2 linked regions of the Heyndrickxia acidicola genome follow. The protein of the gene in region 1 interacts with the protein of each later gene in a pairwise test. Links are inferred from orthologs where the notes say so. Each region holds a gene or a part of one and is shown in the gene's direction. Other genes may lie near its edges.

What was found.
Region 2: the proteins of tpiA (region 1) and pepT interact in binary tests that used the Escherichia coli proteins (3 or more experiments, as listed by UniProt). The link is inferred for Heyndrickxia acidicola from one-to-one orthologs.

Annotation. Positions count from the first base shown.
Region 1 is NZ_KV440953.1:4,530,483-4,545,612, forward strand. What follows is about bases 9,897-12,754. They hold tpiA (triose-phosphate isomerase), read left to right. Parts: upstream 9,897-10,873; coding sequence 10,874-11,635; downstream 11,636-12,754. Other genes in these bases: A5N88_RS21080 (phosphoglycerate kinase), read left to right, coding at 9,897-10,780; gpmI (2,3-bisphosphoglycerate-independent phosphoglycerate mutase), read left to right, coding at 11,628-12,754. Also shown: cell division protein FtsZ, read left to right, coding at 866-2,023; A5N88_RS21050 (hypothetical protein), read left to right, coding at 2,805-3,041; A5N88_RS21055 (transglycosylase domain-containing protein), read left to right, coding at 3,113-5,335; rpoN (RNA polymerase factor sigma-54), read left to right, coding at 5,556-6,896; A5N88_RS21065 (glutaredoxin family protein), read left to right, coding at 6,914-7,153; A5N88_RS21070 (sugar-binding transcriptional regulator), read left to right, coding at 7,285-8,310; gap (type I glyceraldehyde-3-phosphate dehydrogenase), read left to right, coding at 8,384-9,391; more of A5N88_RS21080, read left to right, coding at 9,596-9,896; more of gpmI, read left to right, coding at 12,755-13,163; eno (phosphopyruvate hydratase), read left to right, coding at 13,280-14,575; A5N88_RS21100 (hypothetical protein), read left to right, coding at 14,778-15,130. UniProt on the Escherichia coli protein: Involved in the gluconeogenesis. Catalyzes stereospecifically the conversion of dihydroxyacetone phosphate (DHAP) to D-glyceraldehyde-3-phosphate (G3P).
Region 2 is NZ_KV440953.1:3,275,581-3,290,778, forward strand. What follows is about bases 3,280-6,205. They hold pepT (peptidase T), read left to right. Parts: upstream 3,280-4,089; coding sequence 4,090-5,322; downstream 5,323-6,205. Other genes in these bases: A5N88_RS15260 (MATE family efflux transporter), read left to right, coding at 3,280-3,814; uraA (uracil permease), read left to right, coding at 5,675-6,205. In the rest of the region: A5N88_RS15245 (hypothetical protein), read right to left, coding at 1-275; A5N88_RS15250 (ASCH domain-containing protein), read right to left, coding at 286-633; A5N88_RS15255 (aldo/keto reductase), read left to right, coding at 1,056-1,988; more of A5N88_RS15260, read left to right, coding at 2,444-3,279; more of uraA, read left to right, coding at 6,206-6,958; A5N88_RS15275 (DUF4023 domain-containing protein), read left to right, coding at 7,158-7,283; A5N88_RS15280 (S53 family peptidase), read right to left, coding at 7,472-9,373; A5N88_RS15285 (ABC transporter permease), read right to left, coding at 9,956-10,939; A5N88_RS15290 (sugar ABC transporter ATP-binding protein), read right to left, coding at 10,920-12,440; A5N88_RS15295 (sugar ABC transporter substrate-binding protein), read right to left, coding at 12,509-13,585; A5N88_RS15300 (ArnT family glycosyltransferase), read left to right, coding at 14,323-15,198. UniProt on the Escherichia coli protein: Cleaves the N-terminal amino acid of tripeptides.

The DNA of each region.
Region 1 (15,130 bases):
TGCATAGTGTCATAAATCGCCATACCAGCCGTGATACTGCCGCCAGGGCTGTTTATGTAGATGGAGATATCTTTTTCAGGATTTTCAGACTCCAGGAATAGCAATTGTGCTACAATAGAGTTTGCCACATTGTCATCAATGGCGCTTCCAAGCATAATAATACGGTCTTTTAACAAGCGGGAATAAATGTCATATGCACGTTCTCCGCGGCTTGTTTGTTCAATAACTGTAGGGATTAAGTTCATATACTTTCTCCTCCTTTTTTCATTCCTGTCCGCTTTCCAGTTAGCGGCAAGGCATAGCTAATCTAGTTTTTTCCCTATAAAGGAAAACTGAAACATTTAAGGAATGTATTGCTCCTTATGTAATGTTATCATACACCAAATGGTCAATTAAGGTCAAACAAATCAATTTGGTTTTTATAAAAAAATTCGATCCTGTTGTATGCAACAGCCCTTAAATATACTTTAAACATATTAGCCAGAATTTTAACTTTTTAAACGCGAAAAAAGAGTTGCAATATCTCTTTTTTTCTATTATACTATTTTAGTGACGGACTTGCCCTCGTGGTGCAACGGATAGCACGTGAGATTCCGGTTCTTAAGATGTGGGTTCGATTCCTGCCGAGGGCGTACTACTATTAAACAAAAAATGCCTCTGCGCTTTATGAAAAGTGCAGAGGCATTTTTATGTGCTTTTTATGAACAATATCATCTGCCTTTAATGTTAATCATAATGAATCTTTACAAAATTATCCTGCCTCCCCAAAAAAGATATATAAGAATTCGAATAATATGAAGAAGTACTTCTGATACCTTTAAAAACGTAAAAAATCATGGAGATGGATAAAAGAGGAGGGATCATCATGTTAGATTTTGAAACGGTTATCGACCAATTCGCAACGATTAAAGTTATTGGTGTTGGAGGAGGAGGCAACAACGCTGTAAACCGTATGATTGAGGATGGTGTCGGCGGTGTAGAGTTCATTGCCGTTAATACTGATGCTCAAGCTCTTAATCAATCAAAAGCAGGAATTACAATGCAAATCGGTGCAGCATTAACAAGAGGTTTAGGAGCGGGCGCCAACCCTGAAATAGGAAAAAGGGCTGTGGAAGAAAGCAAAAAGCAAATTGAAGAAGTGTTGGCAGGTGCAGATATGGTTTTCGTTACAGCCGGAATGGGCGGCGGTACAGGCACTGGTGCAGCCCCTGCTATTGCAAAAATTGCCAGTGAGCTTGGTGCCCTGACAATTGGGGTTGTAACACGTCCTTTCAAATTTGAAGGACGTAAGCGTGCAACAAACGCAATCAGTGGAATTAACGCAATGAGGGAGGCAGTGGATACCTTAATTATTATTCCAAATGATCGGTTATTGGAGATCATTGATAAAAGAACCCCTATGCTAGAAGCTTTTCGTGAAGCGGATAATGTGCTTCGTCATGGGGTTCAGGGGATTTCCGATTTAATTGCTGTACCAGGTTTAATTAATCTTGACTTTGCTGATGTTAAAACGGTCATGTCTCATAAAGGAACAGCTTTAATGGGGATTGGCACTGGCAAGGGTAAAGATCGTGCTGTTGAAGCGGCACAGAAAGCCTTAAATAGTCCGCTGCTTGAAACTTCTATTAATGGAGCGCATGGTGTAATCATGAACATCACAGGCGGCCGCAATTTAAGTCTTTATGAAGTGCAGGAGGCAGCGGATATCGTGGCTTCTGCTTCTCACGAGGAGTTAAATATGATTTTTGGTTCGGCCATTAATGAAAACTTAACCGATGAAATCATTATTACTGTCATTGCCACAGGATTCAATGAACAAGATGGTACATCTCTGGAAACGCCTACCCGGCCATTAAAGGAAGAGCTAACGAATCCATATCAAAGGGAACTGCCTGCACAACAAATACAATACGATTCGAAACACCAAGATGAACAGGCTCCATACAATAATAGATACGCAGAGCTAACGGAAGAATCTCTTGATATTCCTGCGTTTTTGCGCAATCGAAAAAAACGATACTAATAAATTTAAAGGCTCTGTTATTTTTCCCGCTAAACTCAGGTGTTCTTTCTTGGGAGACAGATTTTTTTCTGGAATTTTACGCTCTGTTTGGAAAAAATGAGGAGATGTATCTTCGTTAATCTTGTGTTCTTGCAGAGTAATTCGAAAAAAATATAAACATAACTTGCGAACTGGTGACGGTTCGCTTTTTGTTTGTCTGCAACCAGATTGAAAACCCCGCAGCAATGGATTTATCTGTATCTATCAAAGGCTGTTTTCCCATAGATGTTGCTTTACGTACAAAGGATTATTCCGTGCGTTGTCTGTCTTCGTGGCATCTTTTCGTATGCTATTCACAAGTTTTAATTCTGAATATATATCTAAGGTGATATTTCAGTGTCTAATAGCAACAAAGTTTACGAAAAGAGCTTTATCAAAGAAGAAACTTTTATCCAACTAGAGTAAGGCGTCAAGGAAAAGATGACCTCTTACCCCCATAAATAGTAGATTTTTTACGCATGAATATGAACGTACAAAGAAGGATATTGTTTTCAATAGGTTTACAGGATTTGGATATAGGTATCTTTAAGAATTTTTATGAAGCCTATGAATCATTCTGGAATGGTTTCCTTTTTTTTTATGAGGGATGTATGCTGAATTATTAAAAATGGACGTATAAAAACAACGCTTACCTTAAATGCAGGTGGGTAGAATGAAGAGTATTTGCACACCTTATATCATTTCGAGAGGTTAAATTCAAAGCAGGCTTTCCGTTAGAGTATAAGATTAAGGGAGGGTTAATTTGAAAGAATTTGTTGTTTATTACACTTTAGAAAATGATATTAAAAAAGAAATTATCATAAAAGAGCTGAAAGTGGAAAAAGAAGAGGTATTACAAGAAATTATAGAAAAGATTATACAGCGCAAGTACTTTATTGCAAAAGGAGACCAAGAGGATTATTGCATCAATACTTCTTTAATCCGATATATACGGGTTTTGCATAATAAACAACTATCTAATTGCCAAACTCATCAATAAGAAATACGTAAGTGTTAAAAGCATATTATTTAAATCAGCTACGATAACCTTACGCCTGGGAGAGTATTTGAATGTCAGAAGAAAAATATCGTAATCGTCAAGAACGAAAACGACTGGAAAAGAATAATGAGCATAAGAGTAATAAATTGGCCAAAAAAGGATCTATGTTAAAAAAAGTATTCATATCCTGTTTGGTGCTTTTTGTGCTTTCCGTTGGTATAGGGGTTATATCAATTGGTGCAATGATGAAGAAAGCGCCAAAACTAGATCCTTCAAAACTGGTCGATCCGCTTTCAACTAAATTTTATGATAAGAATGGGAATTTCCTTTTTGAATATGGAAAAGAAAACCGGACAAAAATTACGTATGCTCAAGTTCCAAAAACGATGGAGCATGCATTCATTGCTACGGAGGATGCACATTTTTATGAACATGGTGGTATCGATATAAAAGGAACGGTCAGAGCCATTTTCGAGAATTTAACGGGGCACTTCGGATCACAGGGCGGAAGTACGATTACACAGCAGGTGATCAAGAACACATTTTTGACCCCTCAGAAAACAATAACGCGAAAAGTACAGGAATGGAGCTTGGCGTCTCAGCTGGAAAAAAAGTATTCAAAGCAAGAAATTTTAATGATGTATTTAAATAAAATCTACCTTGGAGACGGTTCATATGGGGTGGCGGCAGCTGCAAAAACCTACTATGGGATTGATGCCAATCACCTGAATGAATTGACACTTCCTGAGGAGGCGATGTTGGCAGGGCTTCCACAAGGTCCCAGCATTTACGATCCAACCCAACCTGAAAACAAGAAAGCTGCTACGGATCGCCGTAATGTTGTTTTAAGCTCCATGTATAAACAAAGGTACATTACCAAGAAACAAATGCAGGAAGCGAAGAAAGTTCCTGTAACGGCAGGGCTTGTACCAAACACCAATCATCATGGTATGCCGTATGAGGTGTTTTTAGATGCTGCAGTAAGAGAAGTAAAAGGAAAACTGAAGAATGTAGACATTAGCACCGATGGATTATCTATATACACTACTTTAGATCCAAAAGCACAGGATTATGCGGACAAAATGATGGACACTAATTCGATCGTTTCTTATCCTAATGGTAATTTTCAAGGAGCTTTTGTATTTTTGGATACAAAAACAGGAGAAGTTCGGGCAATCGGAAGCGGCCGAAACGATTATAAAGCCTCTTTCCTGGGCAACAATTTTGCGATTGATATGAAACGGCAGCCAGGTTCCTCGTTTAAACCCATCTTTGATTACGGGCCTGCCATAGAAAATTTAGAATGGTCTACAGGGCATCAATTAAATGATCAGAAGACGACGTACTCAAATGGGCAGCCTATTTCAAACTGGGATCATCAATATCATGGAAAGCTATCTATAAGAACGGCTCTTCAATATTCATACAATATTCCCGCCCTGCTTACCCTTCGAGCGGTAGGGATGGACAAAGCAAAGAGCTTTGCGGAGAATCTTGGTATTACCTTTGATCATAATACGGTATATGAATCGAATGCGATAGGGAGCAATACGGTTAATCCTTTGGAGATGGCTGGGGCCTACAGTGCCTTTGGAAATAACGGAGTATACAACACGCCGCATTTAGTCAGTAAAGTAGTCTTTCCCAATGGAAAAGTGATGGATTTTACTCCGAAGCCAAAACAGGTCATGCATGAATACACCGCGTATATGATTACAGATATGCTGCGGACAGTCGTGAATTCCGGAACTGGAAAGGCGGCCATGGTGCCGGGATTGGATGTGGCAGGAAAAACAGGTACAACAAATTTTGATGATAAAACCAGTGCACAATTTGGATACCCATCAAATGCGACAAATGATAGCTGGTTTGCTGGGTATACCCCGCAGTATACGATGGCGGTTTGGACTGGATATGCCAAAAATGGTCCCGGCAACTATATGCTTGGAGATACTACGAAAATCTCACAGCTGATGTTTAAGAATATGATGCAAGCGTTAGGAACAGACAAAAGCAGCTTTCAACAGCCAAGCAGTGTCTACAAAGTGAATAACGAACTGTATATTAAAGGGGGGGATTCTGCCGAGGTTCCACCTAAACAGCCAAGCAGCGATTCAAAATCTCATGCTAAATCTGGGAATAAAAAAGCAGACAACCACAAGCAGGGGAATAAGAAAAATAAACCAAAAGATGAAAAACACAATCAAGCAGATAATAATCATAAGCCAAAAGAAGAGAAACCTAAACATGACGATAAGCATAAACAAAAGGAAGAAAAACACAACCACGGCTAATTAAACATGCAAGGAATTGTGCGTAAAACCGCATGTCATGTCATAATCGGCATGGTGCGGTTTTTTAATTCAATTTAACACTTTACTGCACGAAAGGGGTCTGACCCCTTTCGTGCAGTAAAGTGTTAAAAAATATCCGCTTTATTTTTGAAAATACATGTACTGATTTATGTGTGTGATGTAAAATAGGGAATAAGTACAGTGCTTTGGGGGGATGAACATGGAACTGCAGACTGGTTTATGGCAAAATCAATCCTTAAAGTTAGCAATGACCCAGGAGCTTAAGCAGGCAATCGAGCTTTTAGCTTATTCAGCAGAGGAATTAGCTGCGTTTCTTGAAGCGGAAGCAATGGAAAATCCTTTAATTAAACTGGAACATTCTTATTTAACCTTCGTTGATTCACGCATTGATATATCGCGAAAACAAAAAAAACAGTCGTTTGACCAAGGAAATCAAAGCTGGATTGAACAGGTCCCTCAAACCTCAGGATCCTTGTATGATGCTCTTTTTTTTCAAATCTCCATGAAAGCGTTACCAAAGAGGGAAGAACGAATCATAAAACAATTCATATATCATTTGGATTTGAATGGATATTTCGCGGTCGGCATGGAGGATGCTGCTGCAGCTGCCAAAATTTCGCTGGCCGAGGCAGAGGAATGTTTACAGCTGCTGCAAACCCTCGAACCGGCAGGTGTAGGGGCAAGGACGCTGCAGGAATGCCTTCTCATTCAAATAGAAAGAAACGGAAGAAAGCATGCACTGGCAGAACCGATATTATCCAGCCACTTTCTTGATTTTGCAGAAAAAAGGTGGCGGAAGCTTTCGAAAGAACTGAAAGTATCTACAAAGGAAATTCAGGAGGCAGCCGACTATATTCGTACATTAAATCCAAGGCCCGGTGCACGGTTCAGCCAGGCCAGCTCAGAATATGTCATTCCGGATTTAATCGTCATAAAACAGGATATGAATCTTGAGCTCCATTTATTTGAGAAGCATTTACCGAGTGTTACCTTTCAAAAGGACTATTACAGGGACCTTTCTATGTACAGAGACCGGCAGGTGCAGAAATTTTTAAAAGAGAAGGCCCGCGGCTTCAGGACCATAACCAAAACACTGGATCAGCGCCGTAAAACGATTTATGAGGTGGGTATGGCTTTATTGGAACAGCAAAGGGATTTCTTTTTAAAAGGCCCCTTCTATTTAAAGCCGCTCACTCTAAAGGAAGTCGCTGATCAAATTGGTGTACATGAATCTACGGTAAGCAGAGCAGTCAAAGGGAAATATATACAAACTCCACATGGTACATTTGAGATGAAAAAGTTCTTTTCAGCAGCTCTTGCCGCAGTGGAAGAACAAAATGAATCCCAGGCATCTGCCGCACAAGTGAAAAACAAAATAATAGAAATGGTACGCCAGGAAAATAAGATGAAGCCTTTGTCCGACCAAAATATTGCAGATGCCTTTAAGAGGATGGGAATTATGGTTTCCCGCAGGACAATAGCGAAATATCGGGAGCAGCTTACTATCCTCCCCTCCTCGAAACGAAAAAGATATGAATAGCAAAGGGGGCCGCATTCTTGCAAATCATTTTATATTCCAGACAGGGCTGCCACCTTTGTACAGAAGCAAAGGAAGTGCTGAAGGATCTGCAGCGTGACTTTTCGCTGGAGATCATTGAACGAAATATTGATGAGAGCGAAGAATGGATTGAAAAGTATGGACTGATGATTCCTGTTGTCGAATCAGAAAATGAAACTCTTCAATATGGGCAAATTGATTATTTTTCATTAAGGAAACGTTTACAATGGAAAAGCTGATGTTTCAGAGTTGAAATACAAAATTTACCCTGCTAAAATAAGAATTGTAGCAAGGGTAAATTTTTTTTGAGTGAATGGGACACAATATGTCTGGCCGGGACGTTATAGGTCCCGAAAAGGAGAAAAGATTCATGCACTCAATGGTTGAGATTCAAAAGCTATTAATGCCGGATGTACTTTCCGTCATGGAAAAGCGCTACCAGATTCTGCGTTCCATCTATTTTATGGAGCCTGTAGGAAGAAGAACATTAGCGCAGACCATAGGCCTTTCAGAAAGGATTTTGCGCAGTGAGGTGGAGTTTTTTAAAAAACAGCATCTTATTGATATTCAAAATTCCGGAATGAAGGTTTCTGAACAAGGTTTAACCGTGTTGAAGGAATTGGAAAGTATGATGAATGAAATTTCGGGTATAAATGAAATGGAAAGAAAATTAAAGGAAGTTCTTAATCTCCAAGAAGTCATAATTGTTCCCGGCAACAGTGATGAAGCACCGTGGGTGACAGCAGCTCTTGGCAGAGTATGTGCCAGGAGAATGAAGGAAATGCTGATAGGGGACAATATTATCGCTGTTTCAGGAGGATCGACAATGGCGGCTGTGGCTGACATGCTGACACCTGATTTTGCAGGCAGGAAGAATCTGTTATTTGTCCCGGCGCGCGGAGGCATTGGAGAAGATGTGGAAATTCAAGCCAATACGATTTGTTCTAAAATGGCTGAAAAAACCGGAGGAAAACACCGGGCCCTTTATGTTCCAGATCAGGTTAGCCCCGAAGTGTATCAATCGTTTACAAAAGAACCATTTATTAAAGAAGTCCTAAGTTTAATTGAACAGGCAAACATTGTTCTTCATGGAATTGGCGATGCCATGGCAATGGCGCTGCGCCGCAACACAAGACCCGAAGTAATAGAGAAAATCGAGGCTGCACATGCAGTGGGCGAGGCTTTCGGCAATTATTTTAATGAAGATGGCCAAGTCGTGCACAAGGTGCCGATTGCGGGACTCCAGCCTGAGGATTTACCGCATGTCGAACATATTCTCGCAGTGGCAGGCGGTGCATCAAAAGCAAAAGCGATTAAAGCCTACATGAAGAGCGCAATAAAGTCTTCTGTCCTTATCACCGATGAGGGAGCAGCAAAAGAAATTTTATATTCATAGTCAATTGCTTTTAAAAGGCTTGTCCTTTTGAAATATAAAACAATAAACTATCCAATCTAAGGAGGCAATATAAATGACAGTAAAAGTTGGTATTAATGGATTTGGCCGTATTGGACGTAACGTATTCCGCGCAGCTTTAAAAAACTCTAACGTTGAAATCGTAGCAGTTAACGACTTAACAGATGCAAACATGCTTGCACACCTTTTACAGTACGATACTGTACACGGAAAGCTTGAAGAAACCGTTACTGTAGACGGAGACAGCCTGGTTGTAGGAGGCCATAAAGTAAAAGTACTTGCTGAGCGCGACCCTGCTCAATTGGGATGGGGAGACCTTGGTGTAGATATCGTTGTTGAATCAACTGGACGTTTTACAAAACGTGAAGATGCAGCGAAACATTTAGAAGCTGGTGCGAAAAAAGTAATTATTTCTGCTCCTGCCAACGGCGAAGATATCACAATCGTTATGGGTGTTAACGAAGATAAGTATGATGCCAAAAACCACCATGTCCTTTCAAACGCTTCTTGTACAACAAACTGCTTAGCTCCATTTGCGAAGGTTCTTCATGAAAAATTCGGCATCAAGCGCGGTATGATGACAACCGTTCACTCCTATACAAATGACCAGCAAATCCTTGATTTGCCTCATAAGGATTACCGCCGTGCACGTGCAGCTGCAGAAAACATCATTCCTACAACTACAGGAGCTGCAAAAGCAGTAGCACTTGTTTTACCTGAATTAAAAGGTAAATTAAACGGTATGGCAATGCGTGTTCCAACTCCTAACGTATCTGTTGTGGACCTTGTTGCTGAGCTTGACAAAAACGTAACAGCTGAAGAAGTAAACGCAGCTTTAAAAGAAGCGGCTGAAGGCGATTTAAAAGGAATTCTTGCATACAGCGAGCTTCCATTAGTATCTACTGACTACAACGGTGCAACTGTTTCTTCTACTGTAGATGCATTGTCAACTATGGTTCTTGAAGATAATATGGTAAAAGTTCTATCTTGGTATGACAATGAAACAGGCTACTCCAACCGTGTAGTTGATTTAGCTGATTACGTTGCTAAACAAGGACTATAATTTTTAACAATATCTAACAGCGGTCAATTTAAATGGTGTTTCCATTGATATCAGTGGAAAAATCGGTCCCCGAATTATAAAATAGTAGGGGGAAAAGGGGAGCGGGGAAGATTCCCCCTCCCTTTTTACATAAAACATAGCAGACGAGGGTATTGATATACGGGTGTACCCTAGTAAATAACAGGTAAAAAGGAGGCCTTTTAAATGAATAAGAAGACGATTAAGGACATCGATTTGTCCGGTAAACGAGTGTTTTGCCGTGTTGACTTTAACGTTCCTTTGAAAGATGGAAATGTAACAGATGACACAAGAATCCGCGCTGCCCTTCCTACGATTCAATATTTAATGGATCAGGGGGCGAAGGTCATTCTGGCAAGCCATTTAGGGCGTCCAAAGGGTGAAGTCGTAGAAGAATTAAGACTTACTCCTGTAGCAAAACGTTTAAGCGAATTGCTTAAAAAAGATATTCGCAAATCCAATGAAGCATATGGTGAAATCGTACAGAGCGACATTAACAAAATGGAGAATGGTGACGTGCTTCTTCTTGAAAATGTTCGCTTTTATCCAGGCGAAACGAAAAACGACCCTGAACTGGCAAAAGCCTTTGCAGATCTTGCAGATGTCTATGTAAATGATGCTTTTGGAGCAGCGCACCGTGCCCATGCTTCCACTGAGGGAATTGCTCACCATCTGCCTGCTGTTGCAGGATTCCTTTTGGAAAAAGAGCTTGAGGTGCTTGGAAAAGCCATTTCACATCCTGAACGTCCATTTACTGCTATTATAGGCGGAGCTAAAGTAAAGGATAAAATCGGCGTAATTGAAAATCTGCTTAACCTGGTGGACAACCTGATCATCGGCGGCGGACTTGCGTATACTTTTATCAAGTCACAGGGCCATGAAATTGGCAAGTCACTTCTTGAAGAAGACAAAATTGATTTAGCCGCTTCTTTCATTGAAAAGGCAAAAGAAAAGAATGTGAACTTCTATATGCCGTTAGATGCCGTTGTAACGGATGAGTTTTCCGAAACAGCTAACACTAAAGTGGTATCGATTGACAGCATTCCTGCAGATTGGGAAGCAGTGGATATCGGACCTAAAACAGTGGAGCTATATAAAGAAGTGATACAAAAATCCAAGCTCGTGGTTTGGAACGGGCCTATGGGTGTTTTCGAAATGGATATTTTTGCAAACGGAACAAAAGGTGTCGCACAGGCACTTGCGGATGCAAAGGATACGTATTCCATTATTGGCGGCGGAGATTCAGCAGCTGCAGTAGAAAAATTCCATCTTGCTGATCAAATGGATCATATTTCTACAGGCGGAGGCGCGTCCCTCGAATTCATGGAAGGAAAAATATTGCCGGGTGTTGCAGCTTTAAATGACAAGTAAGAACATTTAATAGATAATAGGCAATGAAGGGCAAAAATAGGAGCACCAATTCTAAATAGCCCTGATTCCATGATGAGAGAGGACTGGTTCACGATGCGTAAACCGATAATAGCGGCAAATTGGAAAATGTATAAAACAATGTCTGAAGCAAAAACTTTTGCAGAAGAGGTATCAGAACATATTCCTGACAGGGTCAAAGTGGACAGCGTGATATGCGCACCTGCTTTATTCCTGGACCGATTGGTAGAAGCAACTAAGAACAGTCATGTAGAAATCGGAGCACAAAATATGCATTTTGAAGAAGATGGGGCATACACCGGAGAAATCAGCCCCAGGGCGCTGCAGGACATAGGTGTAAAATATGTCATTATCGGCCATTCTGAACGTCGCTGCATGTTTAATGAGACGGATGAATGTGTCAATAAAAAAGCAGCTGCCGCTTTTAAATATGATTTAACTCCTATCATTTGTGTCGGCGAGACACTGGAACAGCGTGAACAGAATCAAACAATGGATATAGTAGAATCACAAGTGAAAAAAGCTCTCTCTGATTTGTCAGAAGAGCAAGTAAAGAAGACGATTATAGCATATGAGCCTATTTGGGCCATTGGCACAGGCAAATCTTCAACCGCTGATGATGCAAATGAAGTATGTGCACATATCCGTCAGGTGATCAGTGAAAACTTCTCACAAGCAGCGGGCGATTCTATACGCATCCAATACGGGGGAAGCGTAAAGCCTGCTAATATTAAGGAATTCATGGCGCAGCCTGATATTGATGGTGCACTTGTCGGCGGGGCAAGCCTGGAGCCTAACTCGTTTTTACAGCTTTTGGAGGCGGTCATCAATGAGTAAATCACCAGTAGCACTTATTATTCTAGACGGTTTTGGCCTACGCGGCGAAACAAAAGGAAATGCGGTTGCTCAAGCAAAGAAACCGAATTTTGACCGTTACTGGAATACGTATCCCCATAATCAGCTGATTGCAAGCGGAGAAGCAGTCGGCCTACCGGAAGGACAAATGGGGAATTCAGAGGTTGGACATTTAAATATTGGCGCAGGCCGTATTGTCTATCAAAGCCTTACACGTGTAAATGTAGCCATACGTGAAGGAGTATTTCAAGAAAATGAAACCTTCATAGGGGCGATCGAAAATGCCAAGAAGCAGGATTCAAGCCTTCATTTATTTGGTCTTTTGTCTGACGGCGGTGTTCACAGCCACATTCGCCATTTGTTCGCTTTATTAAAGCTTGCGGCGGACCAGGGACTAAAAAAGGTATATGTTCATGCCTTTCTTGACGGCCGTGATGTTGGGCCCAAAACAGCTAAAAAATATATTGAGGAAACGGAAGCGAAATTCAAAGAGTATGGCGTTGGACAATTCGCGACGATTTCCGGAAGATACTATTCAATGGATAGAGATAAGCGCTGGGATCGTGTAGAAAAATCCTATCGTGCAATGGTCTATGGAGATGGCCCCACTTATTCTAATCCAATGGATTTAGTGGATGATTCCTACGAACATGGAATCTTCGATGAATTCGTGATTCCTTCAGTTATGTTGGGCGAAGATGGCAAGCCTGTTGCAACCATTAAAGATAACGATTCAGTGATCTTTTATAATTTCAGGCCGGACCGTGCCATCCAAATCTCCAATACCTTTACAAATGAGGATTTCCGTTCCTTTGACCGAGGACCTGGACACCCTAAAGACTTATACTTTGTTTGTTTGACTCACTTTAGTGAAACCGTTGACGGCTATGTTGCATTTAAGCCAGTGAACTTAGATAATACACTTGGTGAAGTTCTTTCTCAAAATGGCTTGAAGCAGCTAAGGATTGCGGAAACAGAAAAATACCCGCATGTCACCTTTTTTATGAGCGGCGGGCGTGAAGCTGAATTCCCGGGAGAGGATCGCATCCTCATTAATTCACCAAAAGTAGCAACATATGATTTGAAGCCCGAAATGAGCGCATATGAAGTGACAGATGCTTTGGTAGCTGATATTGAGGCGGATGGCCATGATGCCATCCTGTTGAATTTTGCGAATCCGGATATGGTTGGCCATTCCGGAATGCTCGAGCCTACAATCAAAGCGATTGAAGCAGTGGACGAGTGTCTGGGCAGAGTGGTAGAAGCCATCCTGGCAAAAGGCGGCACGGCTATCATTACGGCAGACCATGGAAACTCAGACGAAGTGGTAACGCTCGAAGGACAGCCAATGACGGCTCATACTACAAATCCAGTACCAGTCATCGTAACGAAAAAAGGAATTGAACTCCGCGATGGAGGCATTCTAGGCGACTTAGCGCCAACCATGCTCGATCTGTTAGGTGTCAAAAAGCCATCGGAAATGACAGGAATCAGTATCATTAAGCACTAAAGCGTTAAAGCGTTAAAGGGGTCTGACCCCTATCGTGCTTTAAAGCAGCAAAGACCAACAACATACAACCAACAAAAATAATAACCTTAAATCTACAATAAAAAGGAGTAATGAACATGCCACAAATTACAGAAGTATACGCACGCGAAGTATTGGATTCCCGCGGCAACCCAACAGTAGAAGTAGAAGTTTATACACAATCAGGAGCATTTGGACGCGCATTAGTACCAAGCGGTGCTTCAACAGGTGAATATGAAGCAGTTGAGCTTCGCGACGGAGACAAGAGCCGTTACAACGGAAAAGGCGTTCTTAAAGCGGTTGAAAATGTGAACGAAGTGATCGCAGAAGAACTAATTGGCTATGATGTAACTGAGCAAGTGCTAATTGACAAGCTTTTAATCGAGCTCGACGGAACAGAAAATAAAGGAAAATTAGGTGCTAATGCCATCCTTGGCGTATCTATGGCTTGCGCACGCGCTGCTGCTGATTTCCTTGGAGTGGAATTATACCAATACCTTGGAGGCTTCAATACAAAACAGCTCCCAACTCCAATGATGAACATCTTAAATGGCGGTGAGCATGCTGATAACAACGTTGACATCCAGGAATTCATGGTAATGCCTGTCGGCGCGCCTTCATTCAAAGAAGCGCTTCGTATGGGTGCTGAAATCTTCCACAGCTTAAAAACAGTATTAAAAGAAAAAGGTCTTAACACAGCTGTTGGTGACGAAGGCGGATTCGCTCCAAACCTTAAATCTAACGAAGAAGCTCTTCAAACAATCATTGAAGCAATTGAAAAAGCAGGCTACAAGCCAGGTGAAGAAGTTATGCTTGCAATGGACGTTGCATCTTCTGAGCTATTCAATAAAGAAGACAAAAAATATCACCTTAGTGGTGAAGGTGTTGTCAGAACTTCTGAAGAAATGGTTGAATGGTATGAATCTCTTGTTGAGAAATACCCAATCATCTCAATTGAAGATGGTCTTGATGAAAATGACTGGGATGGCCATAAGCTGTTAACACAACGTATTGGCCATAAGGTTCAATTAGTAGGCGACGATTTATTCGTTACAAATACCAAGAAATTAGAGCAGGGTATCGAGCAAGGCATAGGCAATTCTATCCTAATCAAAGTGAACCAAATCGGTACATTAACTGAAACATTTGATGCGATTGAAATGGCAAAACGCGCTGGCTACACAGCAATCATTTCCCACCGTTCTGGTGAAACAGAAGATACTACTATCTCTGACATTGCTGTTGCAACAAATGCTGGACAAATTAAAACAGGTGCTCCATCACGTACAGACCGTGTTGCGAAATACAACCAATTGCTTCGCATCGAAGACGGACTTGCTGATACTGCACAATATCTTGGCAAAAATTCTTTCTACAACCTTAAAAACAAGTAATTAATTGAACCTGCTTCAGCTAAAAGGGCTGATTAAAACGGATACGCCCCTGGGAATAACATTTCCTGGGGGTTTTTTATTAATGTAAAGTAAAGCTGCCTTTAAACAAAAAGATAGTATGTTACAATAGGTTATAATCCTTTTTTATTGTTATTAATAGCGATTAACAAAATAATTGAAATCGCGAAAGGAGAGATTCCTATTGAAGCAAAAAGAGAACCGAAACGGTAAAGCAAGTGTTAAAAATATAAAGAAGCGTTACATGGCAGCTATCCTAATTGCAGTTGGAATAGCAGGAGCTGTTATCACAAATTCCTTCCATGCAGCATCCAATGCACAAGCAAGCTCAAAGCCAGCTGTGCAGGATCAATCCAATCTCTTTAATTATTTTAAAAGTGGTGCCTCTGTTTCCTACACAATGCCCAAAAAGCAAAGGGATACTGTAAAGGTCAGCTTCTATAATGATATTAATACACCCGTTAACATATATGTTTCAGTTGAAAAATATAATGCCAGCAAGAAAAAATGGGAGCAGTACGGTCAGACTGCTAAGGC
Region 2 (15,198 bases), 1.3 Mb from region 1 along the record:
GAACTAACCATTACAATAACTGTCACATCAATCCATGGTGTTCTCCAGGTCCAGGAGCTAATGATGACAAGCAATATACCAGAACCTGCCAGGACATGGCCAGCATGCTTCGCAAGCCTGACAGAGGCTTTAAAGGTATCAAGATATGCCTGCTGCTTCACTCCTTCTGTAACTTTTATTTTCTGGCTTATTGGCAGTAGAATAAAAAAAGGTCCGATTGACATAATTACGCTAAGTATATGGATATACAAAATCAAAGGATGAAGAATTTCCATACCCATAGCTCTATACTTCCGCAGGTCTGAATTCATGCACCCAAACCATCATGGAAGGCAGCCACTTCATTCCATGATGAAAAGAAAGGATGAAATTCTTGTATTCCTCAAGACTTTCGTACCCTTCTTGATAGGCGTGATTCTCCGTCATTTCTCCAAGAGATTGACGATAAACCTTTTCAACTATAAATTCTTGTCCCTTTAGAAACAGCTTTTCTCCAATATCTGCATAGCGCCCATTACGGCGTACAGCGGTTTTTCTACCTGCCAATACTTTTTCTACATCAGATCCATTCGTCACCAGACGTTCCACTGTACACGTCTTTGGCGGAAAAATTTTATTTTCATGAAACTCCATAAGAGTATGTTTCCTCCTTTACCCCAAAGAAATTACGATTACTATTTTCAAAGCGTACTTTAAAGCCTTCTCATATTACCATATATCCTCTTTGACACTTAAAATGTAAATTGAACGTTTTATTACAATTTCCCGAGATCATTGCTGCTGGCCCACACAAGGCTGTTTTCGCATGGATGGTTCATTGCTTATAAAGAGTCAGGCACAGAAAGCTATACGAGAAATGCCAAATTCAGTAAAGTCGCGTTCCATATCATATTTAACAAAAGCCCGTTCCTATAAACCTTTAATAATTTGGTTTTCCGTTCATATATGAAGTTTTTCTTTTAGAGAAATAAAGGAGACAAAAACAATCCTATCATTTTCTTTTTATGCCGCCCTTTTGTTATGATAGTTTCAATCAAAGAAAGGAGTTGGAATAATTGGTTAAGCAGGTGCAAATAGGAAAAACAGATCTTTATGTAAATCCCATCGGTCTTGGAACAAATGCTGTCGGAGGACACAACATATATCCTAATTTAAGTGAAGAAACAGGAAAAGAAGTTGTCCGCACAGCTTTAAAAAGTGGCATTAATTTTCTTGATACTGCCTATATATACGGACCTGAACGTTCAGAGGAATTAATTGGAGAAGTCCTAAAGGAACAGGGTAACCGAGAAAAAGTGGTTATTGCTACAAAAGGCGCCCATAAATTTGTAGACGGGAAAATTGTGATAGATAATTCCCCTGCCTTTTTAAAAGAATCCGTAGACAACAGCCTAAAAAGACTCCAAACGGATTATATTGATCTTTTTTATATCCACTTTCCTGATGAGAAAACTCCTAAGGACGAAGCAGTTGGGGCATTGAAGGAATTAAAGGATGCCGGTAAAATTAAAGCAATCGGCGTTTCTAACTTCTCCATTGAACAGCTTAAAGAAGCGAATAAAGATGGTTATGTAGATGTCCTTCAATCAGAATACAACCTGTTTAAACGTGCTGTTGAGGATCAGCTTTTGCCTTACACAGCCGATACAGGCATTTCATTCATTCCTTATTTCCCGCTGGCAGCAGGACTACTGGGCGGGAAGTATACAAAAAACACAACGTTTAATGACGGCCGTGCTAAAAACCCTCTCTTCCAAGGGGAAGCCTTCGAACGCAATCTGCAGAAAGTAGAGCAGATACGTGAAATAGCTAATGAGAAAGGGGCAGAAACTGCACACGTTGTTCTCGCCTGGTATTTAACCCGTGACTCCATTGATGTATTAATACCAGGCGCAAAACGCCCTGATCAGGTTTCAAATAACCTTAAAACGCTTGACGTGCATCTTACAAACGAAGAGATAGAAAAAATCAGCAGAATATTTAAGTAGAAAAGCGGAGGGACCCTGCTTATCGGCGAAAAGCATAATCCAAGCCGGCATGAAGGTTCGTCTTTAACCTTCTTGGAGGATTGGATTATGACCTCGAGCCGATGGGTCCCAAAGCTAGACAATAGAAAAGCGGATGACGACGTTTAGCGGCGCTCGGACTAGACAAGACAGACATTATTAATATAACGGATAAACGCACTTCTCTTTCGCGTTTATCCTTTTTTTATGCAAAAAAAATTTTCCTTTTTTTCCCTAAAAATTTTATAAATATTTTGCCCCACGAAGGAATTTTTCGAGTATAATCTTCATATTGGTCAAATGACAACAATTACAAATTTATGCGAATGACTAAGAATAGCGTAGGCGCCTTGCTCATCGCCGTACGGATTTCAGAGTCTTCGAGTGTGATGTAATAAAATTTTTATAAACTTATCTTGAACAAAGGGGACCTTTCGTTGAATACAGAAGGAAACAAATATCAGGAACAAAGCCTTTTCAGCCTCTCATGGCCGCTTTTTATCGAGCTCGCGCTTCATATGGGAATGGGCATCATAGCAACACTAATGTTGAGCCATTTTTCAGATGATGCTGTAGCCGGGGTGGGAGTAGCCAATCAGCTTATCAATATTTTTCTATTAGTTTTTAGCGTGACATCTGTTGGAGCCATTATCTTAATCGGCCAGCGTCTTGGCGCTAACCAATTAAGCGAAGCAAGAAAGCTTGCACGCGCTGCTTTCGGGGTCAACTTTTGGATAGGTGCCGTTATTTCTCTTATTGTCATTTTTTTTGGCGGTTATTTTTTACGTTTATTTGATATACATGGGCAGATTTATCAATATGGTCTCACCTTTGTCCGAATCTGCGGTTTTTCACTTCTATTTGAATCCCTGTCACAGGTTCTGAGTGCCGTCCTCCGAAGCCATGGATATACAAAAGAAGCGATGTCCGTTACCATCTTAATGGACGTCATCAGTATTGTGGGGAATATACTTGCTATAACGGGGATTTTTGGTCTTCCTAAAACAGGAGTAACAGGTGTTTCATGGGCAATGGTAGCTGCAAGGGCATTTGCAGTTTGTGCTCTTCTCTTCCTTGTTTATAGCCGGCTTTCATTAAAAATGAAAATCAGCGATATATTTATATTCAGCAAAGAAAATATTCATGGCATTCTTTCCATTGGAATACCATCAGCCGGAGAAAACCTTTCCTATCAATTTTCTCAATTAGTCATTACGGCTTTTGTTGCAGCCTTGGGAGCATCTTCTCTTGCTGCACGGGTATATATTTTGAATATATCGATGGTTTGCTATCTATTTACAGTAGCCATTGCCCAAGGGACTCAGATGTTAATTGCACGGTATGTTGGCGGAAATCTTTACGACAGGGCTCTCAATAGAGGTATTAAAACATTAAAGTTAGCCATGCTTGCCTCATTCATCACATCACTCCTTATTGCTTCAATAGGCTCACCTATTTTAAAGCTGTTCACTGATAACCAGGCAATTATAAACGTGGGCCTTCCTGTCTTATGGGCCATCGTCTTTATTGAACCCGGCAGAGCACTAAATATCGTGTTAATGGGATCTTTAAAATCCGCTGGCGATGTAAAGTTTCCTGTCTTTATCGGCATATTTTCAATGTGGACGGTTGCTGCCTTCCTGAGCTACATTCTTGGAATTCAATTCGGATTAGGTCTTGTGGGAATCTGGATAGCCCAAGGAATGGATGAATGGTTCAGAGGCATATTCGCGCTCAAACGCTGGCTTTCTAAGCCATGGGAACGCAAAGTAAAAATAAGAGCAAATCATCAAATGGAAGGCAGCTGACGTACCAGCTGCCTTTTTTATGGACCCTTTTCATATAGTTTGTTGTTTTTTCTAAAGCTCTGTTAACAGACTATGCTATGCTGAAGACTGCTCGTTTTTTAGCTCATTCGTGCGAAACTACCGTTTCACACGAATGAGCTAAAAAACAACAGAATCCATTAACAAAGACTTTCATAAAAGTGGATCGTACTATCAGTACAACTTAAAGATGAGTGAATTGCGATACACTTGTCCCGAACATGATAAACTAATAAGTAAAAGGAGATGAAATGAAGATGAAGCAAGAAATAATTGAACGATTTACATCCTATGTTAAAGTGGATACACAATCCAATGAAGATAGCACTACATGCCCATCTACTCCCGGCCAATGGACATTATTGCATCAATTAATAGACGAATTGAAATCCATTGGCATGGAAGAAGTCACTCTAGATGAGAATGGCTATGTCATGTCTTCCCTGCCTTCCAACACAGAGAAAGAAGTTCCTGTAATTGGCTTTTTGGCTCATGTAGACACCGCTACGGATTTTACCGGCATGGATGTTAAGCCTCAATTGGTAGAAAACTATAATGGCGATGATATTGTTTTAAATTCAAGTCTTAAAGTCATTCTTTCACCAAACGATTTTCCTTCTTTACTAAACTATAAGGGGCATACTCTGATTACTACAGATGGTACTACTCTCCTTGGGGGCGATAATAAAGCGGGGATTGCTGAGATTATGACAGCCATGGCTTATCTCATCCAGCATCCTGAAATTAAACACGGCAAAGTAAGAGTAGCTTTTACTCCAGACGAAGAAATCGGAAGAGGACCTCACAAATTTGATGTTAAAGCCTTTAATGCACGCTACGCCTATACCGTTGACGGCGGACCGATTGGAGAACTGGAATATGAAAGCTTTAATGCTGCAGGAGCAAAAATCACAATAAAAGGCACGAATATCCATCCCGGATCTGCTAAAGGAAAAATGGTGAATTCAGCAAAGATTGCAATGGAATTAAACGACCGGCTGCCTAAAAAAGAGGTTCCCGAATTGACTGAGGGCTATGAAGGCTTCTATCACTTAATTTCATTCCACGGAGATGTTGAACAAACAAAGCTTAACTATATCATCAGGGATTTTGGCCGAGATGAATTTAATGCAAAGAAAGCCCACCTAGAGAAAATTGTGAATGAATTAAAAGAGAAGTATGGCGACGATGCCATTATACTGGAGATGAATGACCAGTATTACAACATGAGGGAAAAGATTGAACCGGTTAAAGAAATTGTTGATATTGCATACCAAGCGATGAAAAACCTTGATATTGAGCCCGTTATCTCCCCTATTAGAGGCGGAACAGATGGATCTCAGCTATCCTATATGGGACTGCCCACTCCCAATATTTTTACAGGCGGAGAAAATTTCCACGGGAAATATGAGTACATATCGGTTGATAATATGGAAAAAGCAACAATGGTCATAGTAGAAATCGTCAAGCTCACAGAACAGAATGCTTAATTTTTAAGAGAATACTACTTCTGTACTCTAAACCGCTATGTATATATACACTATATATGGTGACTATATTTTTTTATTGACAATTATCGCTGGCCTTGTGATAATAGCTAAGATAACTGAATCAATTTACCTTTAAAACAGTCCCGTGAGGCTGGCAAGGTCATGAGCATAAGCTTTCTATGCTAATAGGAGTAATAATCCTATTGTAACCGTATGTGTGTAAATGACGCATCTTGCCGGAAATTTGGGCAGGATGCTTTTTTATTGAATCAAAAAAGCTCCTCTATATCGCCCTCTATCCAAAGTGATCGTTTTAAAGACTATCCTATAAACTTTTAAAGGAGAGAATACGATGTCGCAACACGAAATTAAGGTAGATGAGCGTCTTCCATTTTTAAAGAGCCTGCCTCTTAGTTTTCAGCACTTATTTGCCATGTTTGGTTCTACCGTTCTTGTACCTATTTTATTTAAAGTTGATCCTGCTACCATCCTTCTATTAAATGGCATTGGAACGCTTTTGTATATTTTTATCACAAAAGGCAAAATCCCGGCCTATCTCGGATCCAGCTTTGCTTTTATAGCACCTGTTGGCGCAGTTCTCGCCAATCATGCAGGCGGAAATGGCTATAATTATGCCCTAGGCGGTTTCCTTGCAGTTGGCATTATCCTGTTAATCGTATCCTTTATTGTAAAAGTAGCAGGAACAGGCTGGATAGATGTCATCTTCCCACCTGCTGCCATGGGCGCAGTTGTTGCAGTCATCGGCCTCCAGCTTGTTCCAACAGCTGCTCAGATGGCTGGTTTAGTCAGTCCCTCTAATCCACCTAAGAATTGGACGCCTGATTCACATACTCTAATGGTGTCACTGTTAACCCTTGCTATTACGATTGTATGCTGGGTAACGTTAAAAGGATTTTTGAAGATTATTCCGATCCTTATCGGTATTATTGCAGGTTATATAATTGCCGCTCTTTATGGAATGGTAGACTTTACTTCAGTTCGCCACGCAGCTTGGATTTCACTGCCGCACTATTATAAAATGCAATTTAATTTATCGGATATTATTATTATCCTGCCTGCTGCACTCGTCATCATACCAGAGCATATCGGACACTTAGTGGTAACAGGCAATATTGTGAACAAGAACTTAACAAAAGATCCCGGTCTTGACCGTTCTTTAATGGGAAATGGAATTTCCACCATTATATCCAGCTTTTTTGGAGCAACACCAAATACAACCTACGGTGAAAACATTGGTGTACTGGCTATCACCCGAGTATATTCCACATGGATTATCGGCGGAGCTGCCGTTATAGCCATTATCCTGTCTTTTTGCGGAAAGCTTGCAGCATTAATTTCCTCTATCCCAACACCTGTTATGGGGGGAATATCGCTCCTTCTTTTCGGTGTCATTGCTGCCAGCGGTATTCGAATGCTGGTTGAGACAAAAGTGGATTACAGTAAATCCCAAAATTTAATCTTGACCTGTGTAGTACTTGCAATCGGAATCAGCGGCGCTACCATACAATTTGGAACAGTAGCCTTAACGGGAATGGGGCTGGCTACTGTAGTTGCCATTGTCTTGAGTCTTTTCTTTAAGCTTCTCAATATCCTGAAATTATCAAATGAAGAATAGATTTTTTAACTGGCTGCCCTGTTGCAGCCGGTTTTTTTATTTCCTTTCAAACGTTTGAGAAGAAGATCGATATTTCACGGGAAATAAAACATGACTGAAAGACATATGAAAGGTTCCGTGAGCATTATAAAAAAAGGTATGTTCAACAGATAACTGGAGAAAGTATGAATGGTGCATCTATCTTAAGGAGGCAACAAAAATGGATAATACTCATGAATATGTTGAAAAGCTGCATGAAAAACAAAAAAAAGACGAGCAAAATAAAAAACGTCAGGGAAAAGGCCATCCCGAGTCACGGCTCCCTAATAAACACCATAAAGATTAGGCATATCTTTATTGCTTCAGCATTCTTTAAAGCATTTGCCAAAAGCCGAATCCCATAAAAAGGGATGGCTTTTGGCTCAATTATTTTTAAAAATGGCTTCTTCTATTTTTAAGACCGGTCTGATTTTAGCAGGTTTAGCTGATTATGACTCCCTTTTATACATTTCTCCTCCACTTTTTTTGCTTTCCTTATCTGTAAAACGGTCCGAAATTCCATGCAAGCTTAGCTACATCTGGCGTACCAAGGCCTGTCGCTTGATTGTAAATAGTTCCTGCAGTACCAGTATAGAAAAGATTATCATTGTCTCCGCTTGTGTCATTTAATGGAGTGAGAGGTGAATTCCAGCCTTGAGCAAATTGATAAATCTGCGGATTCCAGAATCCTACCTGAGTATGGTTTGCACTGTTGATCAGCGCTGAAAGTCCATTTAATTGCGGTGCAACAAAGCTTGTACCTCCATACTGATCCCATTCTTGGACACCAGTTTTAGGATTAGTGAACAAGATAGAATATCCAGACTCTGGATCCGCGTCCATGGATAAATCCGGTACATTCCTCCCTGAACCTGTTCCAGTTACTATAGGTTTAGTAGAATCATAAGTAGGTGTTGCAGCTAAATCACTGCCTACATCCCATTGCTGAACAGCTGAATACGTATTAACTCCCTTTATTCCTTTTTGATAATCAGGTGTCGCAAAGGCTGTACTGAAACCGCCGCCGCCTCCTTCAAAGAAAGGCCCATTATCAGGTGTGTAACCATATGCTTGAAGAAGCGGGTACAAATAATCCCAGCTCCACGCACGTTCCTTAGGAACACTTACATTAATTCCTGTGGACTTAGAAGTAAAACTAAATGGTGTTGTTGTTCCGCCTGCAGCAGTAATATATGGACTGGAAGAAGGAAAATCTACAGTGAGGTCATACATGCCCATTGACCGGGTATTATCATAGGCCCCGGCATCACCTGCCGCAGCAAACATTGATTGCCCTTGGGCAGCCGCTTGCATGAAGAGCTGGTTAAAAGCTTCGGTATAGGCAGGTGATTCCATATTCTGCTTCACAAAATAGTCAATGGATGACTCACTTTGCCCCCAGCTTACGGAAACTTGCTGTGCCTGGTTATCATTAATCGCTTTAGCAAATGCATCTACAAAGCCTGTGTCCGTATTTGGGCCGACATAGACATGAATATTCGCTTGTGGTGCAAGAGCACCTGATTGCTCTACATCCAATGTCGTCTCATCAGACCCAGACCAGCCTGAACCTCCGTCAACATCTGTTTTAGTAATCCGGTTCGGTTTCACTTTAATGCCTGCTGTATTCCAAAAGTCATACGCATCCTGAGGAACGAAATCAGCTAAAGTTACAATCCCGATGGTTTGACCTGCTCCTGTTGCGCCCTTATCATAAAGCGGCTGAACATTGTAGCGTTTAATCAAATCCTGGGGAGACAATCCTCCTCCTGGCAGGGCATTGTCACTGTTAGCAGGAATTTTAACAGCTTGTTTCTCAGCATGTGAAGTCAAATTAGAATAATCACTTAGCCCCAAAATACATAAGATATTGTCTGCTACATTCCTAGGAGCACTTGGCTGTTTCTTTGTTCCGCGGAACTTTTTTCCTTTATAGCTAGCATTCTGCAATTCAACATTCAGCGCCTTATTAAATTGAGCAACTGTTCCTGTTGCGGTTACAATCAAATTATCATTATAAACTGATGTACTAATCCCAAAGGACTGCAGGTATTTTGTAACAACCCATACATCTCCTGAACTTGGGGCAAAATTATCTTTAAATTCTTTTACACTCAAATAATCACGGTAATGACGGCTGCCGCGTGTCGTTGTATCTTTAATATACTGCGCCAGCTGATCTTTGTTTTTTACCTTTAGAACAAAGTCGACGGTGACCTGCTGATTCGGATCCAGATCTCCAAAATAATTGGCACCATCCAATACCGATGTCCCTGTACCTTGAGGGATTGTTACGTTATCGCTTGTGGTTTTCGCCAGCGACATAAAAGGTGATGCTCCAAATAATAAAGATCCCGTTGCAACAAAAGAAAGCACACTTCTTTTCCACTTCTTCAAATGAATTCCTCCTAAAAAAGTATGCGTAGGCAGAATGACAGAATAAATAATGTCTACGATGCCTATCTTTATTCTCATATTTACAACTAATCCCTTTTTATTTTTTAAATATTCCCAAAAATAATACTTTCGTCATAATATATTTACTTTTTTTACCTATTTGATCCCTCTATTTTATCAATCATCGATTTTTCACTAGAGGCTGATCTACATAATTTAGTATGCATATGTTATAAAGACGACTTTTGGTCCCACGCCAAAGAGCTATGCTGAATCGCATGATTTACTTTTCCGATAAAAAAGGCTCTGTTAATCTTGCTTGTTGATTTCCGCTGCAGGCACTCGCTTTCTGCGGGCAATAACGGAACCTTCTGATAAGCAAGCTCTCCTAGGCCTTATTAAATTGAGGCTTTGTTAGAGGACTCTGTTGTTTTTTAGCTCATTCGAGTGAAACGGCTGTTTCACTCGCATTTCAGCACAGCTTAAAGGTTACAGGAAAGAAAGGAAACAAAAAAAGCAAAAAACGTTCCTATTTAGAACGCTTTTGCTTTACTTCATTCCACTATGTACATAATTTCACTGCTATGCTTTCTTTTTTATTTGCAGATAGGTTACGGCCAGGGCAAGAACCAAGACACTTCCTTTTATAATATCAAAAGCATAATATGGAAGATTCAGCATGGTTAAACCATTTAAGAGGATGCCAATTAATGCAGCCCCAAAAAAGGTTCCGATGGCATTCGGTTTACCTGCACCTAAAAAGGAGAACCCTACAAAAACCGACGCCACTGCTTCCATCAGCATCGCTGCACCTGAATCAATTTGCCCTGACCCCACCCGCGCTGTAAAGAGAATGCCCGCCAGCGAGGCAAAAATCCCCGATATGGTATAAGCAAGAAGTTTTACCTTATTTACATTTATCCCTGATAATCGGGCTGCCTCTGAGTTTCCTCCTGTCATGTATAAAATCCGGCCCCATCTGGTATGATTGAGGACAAGATAAACCAGGATGACAAATAGAATCATAATAATAACAGGAAAAGGGATTTTAAACAGTTCACCCTGCCCAATCCATAGGAAGCTGTTATAAAATTCTCCCGGTGCAGTCCCGCCTGTTGTCATCGGCATATGGCTGTAAACCGAATATCCGTCTGTATACGTACTTTGAATACCCGATACAATATACATGGCTCCAAGCGTAGCTAATAAATCCGGTATGCCAATCTTTACGATCAGGATAGAATTAAAGATTCCTACTGCAATCCCAACTGCTATGGGCAGTAAAAGGACAATCCAAAGGGGCCACTGATACCAAACCATTAAAGAGGCAGTTATAACGGTAGATAAGGACATAGTAGACCCTACTGATAAGTCAAAGCCGTCTACAATTAATGTGAATGTGACACCAAGAGCCAATAATGTAACGATGGAAATCGAGCGCAGTATATCTGATAGATTCCCATATGAAAAGAATTTGCCATTTACCAGACTAAAATAAACGAGAACAATAGCCATGACTACTATTGCTCCGTACCTGAATGAGAATTTAAAGAGCGTTCCGTTCATAGATGTCTTCCTTTCCACCGCTAGCATATAGCAGGATTTTTTCTTGTGTTGCTTCCTCTTTTGTTAATTCCTTCACTATTTGCCCATCATACATGACAAGGATTCGGTCAGAAATACTTAAAATTTCATTTATTTCGCACGAAAAGTAGACAATCCCTTTTCCTTCTGCAGTAAGATTGTGGATTAAGTGAAAGATGTCCTGCTTTGCTCCAATGTCTACTCCTTTAGTTGGCTCGTCAAAAAGATAAACCCTGGCATTTGAGGACGTCCATTTACCAATCGCCACTTTCTGCTGATTGCCTCCACTTAATTTAAATACAGGCGTCTTAGCCGAATTTGCCTTTATGGATAAGGTATCTATTATTTTTTCAGCATACTTATTTTCTTCTTTCCTATTAAGAAACAGGAAGGGTGAAAATTTCTTTAGATAGGGGAAGGTTATATTTTCGGCAATGGAATCCTGAATAAAAAGACCTTCCTTTCTTCTCTCCTCCGGGACAAGTACAAGGCCTGATTTCATCGCTTCTTTTGGGTGTTGAAACTTTTTTGATTTTCCATTTACAATGACTTTCCCGCTTTTCCATTTTGTCAAGCCGAATAAAGCTTTAGCCAGCTCGGTTTTGCCTGCACCAACCAGCCCTACAATGCCTACTACCTCTCCCTTCGAAACATGGAAAGAAATATCCTTCACTTTTTGTCCGTCATTTATTTCCATGATTTCTAGCAGCCGTTCCCCCTTATTGTTATTTGCCCGTGTAAATGAAAAGTGAAATGAACTGCCAAGCATCGTCTCAACAATTTGCTGCTGAGTGACCTGTGAGGTTTGAAAGGTAGAAATGGTTCTTCCATCTCTCATGACTGTAATACGATTGGCTATTTCAAAAATTTCCGGGAGTCGATGGGAAATAAATATACAGCCCACCCCATTGTTTCTCAATTTATTGACTATAGTAAAAAACTTCTTTGTTTCTTCCAGTGAAAGAGGGGCAGTGGGTTCATCAAAAATAATGACTTTCGCTTCTAATACCAAAGCTCTTGCAATCAAGACCATTTGCTTCTCAGCCAATGACAGCTCACTTGCTTGTAATTGAAGAGAAATACGTTCATCCAGTAACGCAAGAGCTTTGCTTGCTTGCTGCAATAGCCGCTTTTTAGATACAAAAATATTTCTTTGTGAAGAAATAGAATCCAGCATAATGTTGTCAGCAACGGTCAGCTGAGGGACAAGTGCTGTATCTACCTCCTGATAAACGCAAAAAATACCATAATCTTTTGCATGTTTAGGAGAGTTTATTTCTACCTGCTGCCCTGAAAGCATGATTTCACCTGAATCTGCTGTATAAGCGCCAGAAAGAATTTTCATAAGCGTACTTTTCCCTGCACCGTTTGCCCCTAATATAGCATGCACCTCGCCTGCTTTAAGGTCAAAATGAGCATCAGACAAGGATTTTACATTCCCAAAGGATTTTTTTATATCATTCATGATGAGCAATTGGTCCATAATTGTTTGCCCTCCTTCCTTTGTATAAAGGGAGTCTGACCGATGCTATCGGAGCAGACCCTCCAATCTTATTTACCTTCTTCCAATTTCTTAAGTGCTTCTGAATATCCCTGATTGCTGTGGCCCCAGCCTTTTATATACTGATTAAGATCAGCTGTTGTAATTTGTTTCTTCGGCAGAGTTTTCTTTGTTACAAATACAGGCTTTAATTTTACTGTTGCAGGTGTATGATCTCCATGGATTTTTTGGTACGCATACCGAACCTGAATACGGCCAATATCTTTCGGATCAACGGCGGCAGATGCTACCCATGGGCTGTTTTTCTCTTGAATCATTTGCAGATCCTCATCGCTCATATCAATTCCATACACTTTAATATCGTTTCTTCCTGCCTGTTGAATGGCGCGGACCGCACCCTTGGCAAATTCATCCCAGGAAGCCCAAACGGCTGTGATTTGGCCTTTCTTTGGATACTGCTTTAGAAGAGCTTCCATTTGGGACTGAGTGTCCAAAGCAGTATTTTGTGTTGCTGCACCAAAAGTCGCTACCTCTTTGATTCCTGGATTTTTAGACATAAAATTTTTATAAGCAATTTGACGTCTTTCCATTGGAGCAAAACCAGCAACCCAAATCTTTACGATATTGGCTTTACCTCCTGTATCCTTTGCTAGCTTATTTAACGTCATTTCTGCCATTTGCTGATCACCTTGTTCAAGGACTGTTACACCTGGAACGGATACATCTGCATCAAATACAATAACGGGTATCTTCTGGCTGACTGCTTTCTTAACACCATCTGTAAGAGCTTCTTTTGTCCCATGGTCTATCAGAATGGCATCAAAGCCCTGGTTAATGGCGGCATCAAGGTTTGAAGCCATTTTTGCAAGATCTCCATCTGAAGTAAAAACAGTCGTTTTCCCTCCAAACTTTGCTACCTGCTCCTTTACCCCTTCAATATATTGTTCTGAAAAGGTTCCTAGGTTTTGCTGCATAATCAACGCTATCTTTTTGTTTGCAAGCGGATTCTTAGAATTGACATCTGCTTTCGCTTCCGTACTCTTTGATAAAGTAGGCTGGCAGCCTGCCAATAAGATAAAAGCGGTTAAAAAGATAAGCAAGCCTTTCCCGTTAACTATTTTTCTCATTCTCATCTCTCCTTTTTTTAGTTCGTTCAAAGCGATAAAGAAATAAAGCCAAACGAAAAAGCCCCTTTCCAAAAAGAAAAGAGGCTGAAGAATATAAAATCTTCTCACCTCTTATCTCTCAGAAAGTATCCTTTCTGTTGGAATTAGCACCGTGCCTCATGGGAAAATCCCGGCTTATTTTAAAAATACGCCCCATTTCACAATGGTATTACGGTCGGTTGCTGGGCATCATCGGGCCAAATCCCTCCGCCTGCTCTGGATAAGAGTTTTAAAGCTATAATTATGTACTCATAGGGTGAATATTAGCACGATAATAAACAGAATTGCAACTCTTTTTAAAAATATTTTTTTATTTCGAAGACTGATTGGTTATATAAATAATTGGGGTAGACTGTTTAAGGATTTATATCTAGGGCGGCTCAGCTTTACTGCCATTTAAATGATAGCGCTTTATTACTATGCGAAATTTGTTGTGTTAAACTCCTTGGAAAATTGTTATTCTAAGATAGTTTTGGTTAGCTTTTTAAATTACTTTATTTACTAATTCCTCTTCTTACCCAATTTACAATGCAAGGAATATCATCAATTTCAAATTATTTATTTTTAAATATATAAAATGGATTAAAATAGTCCATCCTAGTAAAATTGAACCCTTTTTGGAAAAAATTTCAGAAACATGAAACTTATTTATACAAACATGCGTCTTTTTAATAGACATTTATACAGAGGAGATCAATATGACTCAACACCGCATTTATAATTTCTTATATGGATTGGGGCTTTTTCTGCTTCTTTCCCTGTATATTTTTAATGTATTTTATAAGATAAGCGATTTTCCAGTATATAGCTGGGATGAGGCAAGACATGGGATCAGCGCCTATGAAATGCTGCAGAAAAAGAATTTTTTTGTAAATACATTCCGGTACAGTCCTGACTATTGGAACTTAAAACCTCCTCTTAGTTTTTGGGCTATCATGGCAGGATTTAAGTTAGCCGGGTTCAACACACTTGGTTTCCGTCTTTTATCCGTTATCTTTTCCATCATAACCGTCATTTTAGCTGCTCTGTATGCATTGAAAAAATACGGGAAAATAGCATCTCTTTTTACGGTTGCTTCTTTAGGAACCTGCCAACAATTTTTGATTAACCACAGTTCCAGAACGGGTGATGCGGATTCCCTTTTTGTTTGCCTGTTTACCATAGCCACACTCTCTTTGCTCACTTACGAAAAAAAACCAGTATGGCTGTACATATCCGGAGTTGCATTTTCCCTGGCATTTTTAACAAAAAGCTGGCATGCGGGAAATATAGCTATTATTATGGCTTTATATATTTTTGGCACAAGGAAATTCAAAAGACTCACCTTTTTTAATTGGGTTAACATTATTTTAAGTATGGTGCTCCCCATCCTGGCCTGGGGCATTGGAAGGTATCAGTATGACGGACTGAAATTTTTTCAAAATATGATTGCGTATGATCTGCTTCAAAGATCTTCCTCCACTCTCGAAGGGCATATTGGAGGACCTGACTATTATCTTTTAATTTTAATTAGGTTCTATTCCTTATGGCTTTTAATACTTTGTGTATTCTTACTGATATTGGTCGTTAAGTAT